Regions from separate parts of the Teredinibacter sp. KSP-S5-2 genome, predicted to be linked through region 2. Evidence: predicted binding sites of a transcription regulator. Region 2 holds the regulator's gene; the other holds the start of a gene.
What was found. The regulator FNR, encoded in region 2, switches genes on or off when oxygen is low (the NO sensors DNR and NnrR bind a similar motif). The targets are predictions, from matches to a motif close to TTGATNNNNATCAA.

Region 1 (3,636 bases), 2.1 Mb from region 2:
CAGATGGATGTGTATCACAAAGCATAGGATTTTTGTATCCTTTGTTCTGCTTTTACATCATCTTTGGTGTGCTTCCTGAGTTGGGTAAGATTAAACTGTCAGCTCACGGTCAGATGGGTTTGATTTTTCTTTGGGTTGGATTGATCTGAAGGGGTATATTGAGGCCGATATTGTTCGCTCGGTTTTGACAATATATGTTACCTTCAGATACTGTTTCTCCAATTCTAAAATTTGCCAATTAATAGCAGAAAACGATGAGATGAAAAAAAGTAAGGTTCGTAGCGAAGTAGGCCTTTGTTTAAGATTTTGTGCATATGGTGTAATTAGTTTTGCATTGTTGGCACTGGTGTTAGAGTCTCCTCATCTGCCTGCAGGTGAAGTTTCATATAAGCTTATTTTTACGCTCGCTTTCGTTGGAGGTGGCAGTGCTATAGTTTCTTGCTTATCAGGGAGAATGCTTTATGTCTTCTATAAGGATTTGATCTGTGGGGCTGATTGATTTTTTTATTGCTTTAGTTTTAGTCTTAATGTCGATTTTCCCCGTCCCGTATATTTTTTTAAAAAAGGGTAGGAATAAGCTGTTTTTTGTTGCAGCATGCATCGGTGTTGGCAATCTAACGGCGATGCTTATTGGCGGTACGGTAATGCCTATCTTTTTGTTATTGATAAAAGTGGTTCCTCAGCTTGCTGAGTATGGATATGTCGACAATATAATGTTTCTACTTCGGGGTGTTGATGTGGTCTCAGAATATTGGCTTGTTGTGTTGTTTCCCGTGATATCGCTTGTCTCTCCTATACTTGTATATAGAAGATACTCAATTTTTCATGCTATATCGGCCTGACTAATTTGGGGATGCAGAATGCCAAGAATAGCGGCATTGATAATATTCGCTTTAGAAACCCAATTTTTCAACGGTTGCCACTAAATCTGCAAAGGGAGCTTTTTCTAATTTTTGAGCTAGTTTATCGGTATCCAAATTGGGAATACTAAAATTTCCGATACGTACATCTACGGCCATTTTCTGAATATCGTCTGGCGACATAAAGCCGATCTGGCAGACTTCTTTTAAGCAGGTTTGCTCTGCTTCCGTTAACTCCAACCCGTGTTTTTCAATCAGCGCCATATAACGTTCTGCTGTTCGATTAATTCGACCTGACTTTAATAGTGTATTGGGTTCATTTTCCGTATGTTTTACTAACGGTGGGCCAAAATAGATTGGTGTTTTTTTATTCATTGGATTGTGCTGCGTAAAATATTCTTATTTGCATTATTGCTAGCTAAGGCACGGCAAGCAATAGGGTGTTATTTTCATTTGATAGAGATCATATTTTGCGCGATAACCGGTTTAGTTCTATTCACCTACAAACATTTTTTGCCAAAAGTTTACATTAAAGTAACGATTTTCCATTTAGTATCAAGCATCAGATATACCTCCGAGTATTGAAGGTAGCGAGTGGCAAAAAAAATTCCCTTAATCGATCTTGATAGCAGCGGTTCTTGCGCAGCCTCTCATTCAGAGACGAATGACCTTTCACGTCGTCAATTTCTTCTCGGTTCAGGCGTTTCTATTGCCTCTATATTAGGTGCCGCGGCATTGGTCACGGGCTGTGATGATGCCCCCTCTCAGGTTTCCTGGGCAGAGCATTTCCAAAGCAACTACAGGTTGATGACGGATGAAGAAAAGCGAGTTACCGTCAATCGTCTTGAGCAACGTTATTCTGCCGAATATGGCAAAAATGTAACCGTTGATACGTCCGAAGCGCAAGCTGGTGTGCTTTTTGGCTATGCCCTGAATATTCAAAAATGCATTGGTTGCCGGCGTTGCGTTAAAGCGTGTGTAGAAGAAAATAATGCGTCTCGTAAAGCGAAACAGAATATCGAGTGGATTCGGGTTCTGCAGATGGAAAAAGGGAATTTTTCCCGCGAAAAGCTCGAAGATGGTTATCCCGGCGATTACGGCATGCAGGTTGGTGGACATGCATATAGCGCCGCAGGGGTTCTTCTGGAGGGGAATCATTATTACGATGTCGATTCTGTGCCGGAAGCGGGGGCACATTACATGCCTGTTGCTTGTATGCAATGTGAAAAGCCCCCGTGTGTGAAGGTTTGTCCTGTTCGGGCCACCTATAGAGAAGCTGATGGCCCGGTGGTAGTTGATTACAATTGGTGCATTGGCTGCCGCATGTGTATGCAAGCCTGTCCTTATTGGGCGCGACGATTTAATTGGAGTAAACCAGTTCTTCCTGCGGAAAAAATGAACCCCCAAACCCACTACCTGGGTAACCGGCCACGAATGAAAGGGGTGGTGGAAAAATGCACGTTCTGTATTCAGCGTGTTAGAAAGGGGCGGTACCCTGCGTGTGTCGAAGCCTGCCCTGTGGGGGCGAGAAAATTTGGCAACCTGTTGGATCCAGAAAGTGAAGTTCGGCGTGTGCTTGATAAAAAACGTGTTTTTCGTTTAAAAGCGGAAGCCAATACCTACCCGAAATTTTTTTACTACAGTGATTGACGGGAGGCGAAAATAAAACAACAACGTGAATTTATTGTCGACTTTGTTACCTATTTGCTAAAAGGGAGCCGGCAATATTATATCTGGCTGGGTTGCTTAACGCTGTTTATTCTGCCTTGGTTCTATGGCAGCTATACCCAGTTTACTCAGGGGATGGTGGTAACAGGTTTAACTGACCAGGTTAGCTGGGGGATTTATGTTGCCAATTTTATTTTTCTTGTGGGAGTGGCTGCGGGTGCAGTGACCATTGTTTTTCCTGCGTATGTCTATAACTTTGCGCCCTTAAAAAAAATTGCCGTTCTTGGCGAAATGCTGGCTATTTCTGCCGTGATCGTGTGTCTACTTTTTATTGTCTTTCATATGGGAAGGCCAGATCGTTTATGGCATATGATACCGGGCGTTGGAATTTATAATTTCCCTTATTCTATTCTCGCTTGGGATACTTTAGTCTTGACCGGGTATTTTATTCTAAATGCTGTTGGGGCATGTTATTTTTTATATAAGCGTTACCGTGGTGAAAAGATAAACTATTCGTTTTATCTTCCTTTAATATTCGTTTCTATATTCTGGGCGGTGAGTATTCATACTGTTACAGCATTTTTATTGAGTACATTGCCGGCGAGGCCAATGTGGCATCACGGGATTATGCCTATCCGGTTTATCGCAACCGCATTCGCCGCCGGCCCGGCTGCTATTGTTGTCGTATTTCTCGTTATTCGAAGTAACACCAAACTATGGATAGAGGATAAGGCGATCGATTTACTATCCACCATTCTTGTCTTTAGTTTGGCTCTTGCGATATTTCTGGCATTCTCCGAAGTCGTTACGGCGTTTTATCACCCGACAGAACATGCATCCGGTTTACGTTATTTGATGTTCGGTGCTCACGGTGTGAATGGGCTTGTTCTCTGGTTTTGGACCTCGGCAGTGGTATTAACGGGAAGTTGTATCGCGCTTATGTTTCCCTCTGTACGTAAAAATTACCAATTACTGCCATTTATATGCGCGCTAGTTTTTGTGGGAGTCTGGATAGAAAAAGGCCTATGTTTGGTTATTCCAGGTTCTGTGCCGACACCTATTGGTGAATACTTGGAATACTCACCAAGTTATATCGAAATTATGAACT
Region 2 (3,636 bases):
TGGGTAAACATCGAAAACTTGATAGACGAACGCAATATAGAAAAACTCAAACATAGTGATTTTCATACGGAAACTCTTTTTGGCAAAGAGGGTGAGAAAAGTAACCATATTCGATTTGGTTTTGGCGCTTTGACGGAGCAAGAAATATCATCTTCAATCAAACAGTTGTCTATTCTTTTGCATAGAAATTAAAAATAAGAAATGAGTGATTTTATTTATCAGGTTTTTCTTATAAATAAGATGTTCGTTTTTTGGAAATGGTGAAAGGCTAAATTAATAATTATTTGCTGTTGAAGTGGCTATTGATGAGAATAAACACTATCTTTGGTGATGTAATACGGTTGTTTTTTTCCATTTTCTACTAGAAATTCACTATGCTCAAGAGTAAAGTGCGCCCAGTAATTTCGGTGCTGTCACCCGATCAAATCAGAGTAACTCGATGGAGAGGCTAAGATGGACTTTGACGCTTGGAATGTGGATCTAGCATCCGCATCTGCTTATCATAATTCTGGCTTTCGCCTTGCTGTTGAGGGAAGTCCCTCACAACCCGAAGGTGTTATACCTAGCCATTTTCCTGAAGATTCTTCTGCTGTTGAACAGGTTCGACTAATTCGAGCAGGTTTAAAAGCGATCATGGATGCTGCACAAAAAGCTCAAAGAAAAGAGCTGGAATGCTAATTTTTGGATTATTTTAGTCGAGAATACGGCAAGTTATCTTATATGCAGGATCAGCTATAAATCGATTGTGATTGATATGATCTTAAGGGTTGGCTTCAAAAGAACAGAAACACATAAAAAATAAACAGGTGAGTAGTGCTGTTCGTCGAGTTTACATTTAACTATTAAGGTTTGTTCTTTAGCTAATCACAGGGCAGAGGGCTACATATTCCCGCAAGTTCCACTCAATAGTAACCACTTATAGTTTTTACTTCCGAATACTGCAATTGAATCGTGTTGAAATTGAAAACAAAAAAAACGACAGTGTGAACTGTCGTTTTTTTTGTGAGAGACATGAGTTACAGAATATTATCGTGAAACATATTTCCCTTTAAGGTGCATAAGTGTTTTGTGATCGTCCACCAGTTTGAGCAAACTATCAAATCGACTTCTGACCTGAGCCGCAGAATCATCGCCATATTCATTTGAATATGTCGCCCCAGCAATCAAGGCATCCAGCTCCTTGGTGACGGAATCCATCGCGGCGAAAATTTGTCCGGTGGTTTTACTGTCATCAAAGATGCGGCCCTTACCGGTAAGCTTCATATACTCATCGCATTCTGCTAACCAGTCTTTGCGTTGATTGACGAAGCTTTTGATATTTTTTAGCGGACCTTTGTAACGAGTGTCAATTTCGCCATCTCGGTATTTTTCAAGGCTCGGTATGGCTGAAGCCATGAACTGTGTACGAGTGTCTTCGCAGAAATTCCAGGACAGGTAACCTGGAAAATTTACATTATGTGTTGCCTGGGCTTCTTCTTTTTTGCACTTTTCGTCGCATCCAAACGCCGCTGAAGACCCAACTAACAAGCCAAGAATTGATAATATGAAAGCTAGATATTTCATAGCAGCCACCCTGCCGTGTTTAATATTGTTTACAAAAAGTACGACCTCTGTATTAATTAAAAGTCGCACCAAAATAATTGTCAAGAAAATTGTGACACAGTTCCTTGTTGCTTATTCTTATTTGAAATTTAAAAGATGATATGGGTGACTGTAAGTTTTAAAAGGCGCTTTTTTCGCATTAATGCGTAATGTATGCATCCCAGCTTAACTTATTGAAAAGTATAGTAATTCTCATTTTTAATAGGTTAAACGGAATTACGTGGATTGTTTTTATATTATTTTATTCTGAATAAAATTTTTTACATCAGGTTGCTGAAAGAGTTTATAAAATAGTCAAAAAGCTATAAAAATGTTGCCTTAAGCGTCAATTCTGTTATTAAAGAAAGGTAGGGTGAATAATAAAATGGACTGGGAGCATTGGAAATAGGAGAGAAGCGGCTACTACTAAAGGCTGAGTTTGTTTTTTACCGGAAAACTGGCCATCGCTTCACACACGGTGGCCACTTTAATATTTCGTAGATTTTATCTTATATGGACGGGATCGAGGCCGTACTCTTTAGTTCATCCATATCTTTGATAACAACGTGTTTCTTGTCTAGCTCAATCATTCCCTGTTTGTGGAGACGGCTTAATACCCGACTAACGGTTTCAATGGTTAGTCCAAGGTAGTTCCCAATATCTGAGCGTGACATAGGCAAGTAGAACTCGTTAGCAGATAAGCCTCGATTACTATTTCGAGTCGAGATGCTAAGGAGCAGGGAAGCCACACGTTCATCTGCACTATTTTTGCTTAATAGAGTAATAAGTTGCTGATCGTGGGTAATCTCTTTACTCATTAACTGGAAAAAACGTCTTTGTAGATTAGGTAAGCGCGTGCTTAATTCTTCTAGACGGGTGAATGGAATTTCACATACCGCGGAAGTTTCCAGAGCAATGGCTGAATTACTGTGATTGTTTGTGGCTAAACCATCCATACCGATGAGTTCGCCTGGGAGATAAAAGCCGGTGACTTGTTCCTGCCCGTCTTGAGTAACCTTTATGGTCTTCACTGCACCTGAGCGCAATGCGTAAACGGATTTGAATTCGTTGCCTGCATGATATATGTGGTCGCCTTTTTGTACTGGTCGGCCACGCTGAATAATATCATCCAGCTTGTTTATATCTTCTATTTCTAAACTGATTGGTAAGCAAATCGAGGCAAGACGGCAGTCTGCACAATTTACTTGGGGGTTACTGTGACATCGGTGAGCGCTCAAAACATTTGTCGCCATAGGTAAATTAATCCCAAAAGCTTTTGCAAGCCTACTAGAGGTCTCGACAAAGAGACGAACATGTCATTTGTTTTAGTATAGACGCCTAAATAAACAGACGATAAAACAAATGTTTTGCGCGGCGAAGAATAAGCGAATTTGAGCAAAAAATAAAGGTCAAGCATAGCAACTTGCTGTTTTCCTTTATTTTTTAACGGTTTGCTTTAGAAAGTCGACCTTTTATACCCGAATTGACTGGAAGCTTGTCCGCTTGAATTGCATTTGAGTAACGTTCATGGTCGCAATAGTTCTGTAACAACTCATCATTTAAGTAACTGGTTCCTTCCGGGCCAATACTTAAACAGTTGTTTTGTACAGAAATATCCTGATCGTAGAGCACTGCTGTATTCCTAGGTTGGTCAGCTTTGTACTGATAGATTTCCGGTTTCCAGCAGTCTGTCAAGTCCAGTAATCCGGTCTGACTACCGAGGAAAATAAAATCAGGATGGCATTTTGCAGTTATGCCGGTGATAAGTTCTCGCATTTCTCCTAGACAATCTGCGTCAGTAATTTGGATTCCGACACAGGGGAAGTCGTATTTGCGGATGAGCTCTATTGCTGCAATGCAGTCTTCGAGGTCGTTTCCGCGTTGTGTTGCGCATATTTGGAATTGGTTAAAACCAAGACCTTTGAGCAGAGCTAATCCATCTTCGGACAAGTCTTCGATCTTGGAAACCGCACGATGCTGGCGCGCATCAGACTCTGACAGGTGGAATCTGGAAGCCAGGATGTGGCGAAACTCGGTCAGGTCGCTTGGAGCCAG

Region 1: P5V12_RS02150 (4Fe-4S dicluster domain-containing protein) is a predicted target of FNR. The motif match lies at 1,314-1,327, and genes of this name have one in related genera.

Annotation. Positions count from the first base shown of each region.
Region 1 covers NZ_CP120416.1:462,438-466,073, forward strand. Annotated here, with positions in the region: gene P5V12_RS02140 (hypothetical protein) at 486-842, shown strand; gene P5V12_RS02145 (hypothetical protein) at 894-1,235, opposite strand; gene P5V12_RS02150 (4Fe-4S dicluster domain-containing protein) at 1,455-2,510, shown strand; gene nrfD (NrfD/PsrC family molybdoenzyme membrane anchor subunit) at 2,565-3,636, shown strand, end outside.
Region 2 covers NZ_CP120416.1:2,610,073-2,613,708, reverse strand. Annotated here, with positions in the region: gene P5V12_RS11380 (PLP-dependent aminotransferase family protein) at 1-192, shown strand, start outside; gene P5V12_RS11375 (hypothetical protein) at 454-678, shown strand; gene P5V12_RS11370 (hypothetical protein) at 1,027-1,563, opposite strand; gene fnr (fumarate/nitrate reduction transcriptional regulator Fnr) at 2,091-2,834, opposite strand; gene P5V12_RS11360 (hypothetical protein) at 3,025-3,636, opposite strand, start outside.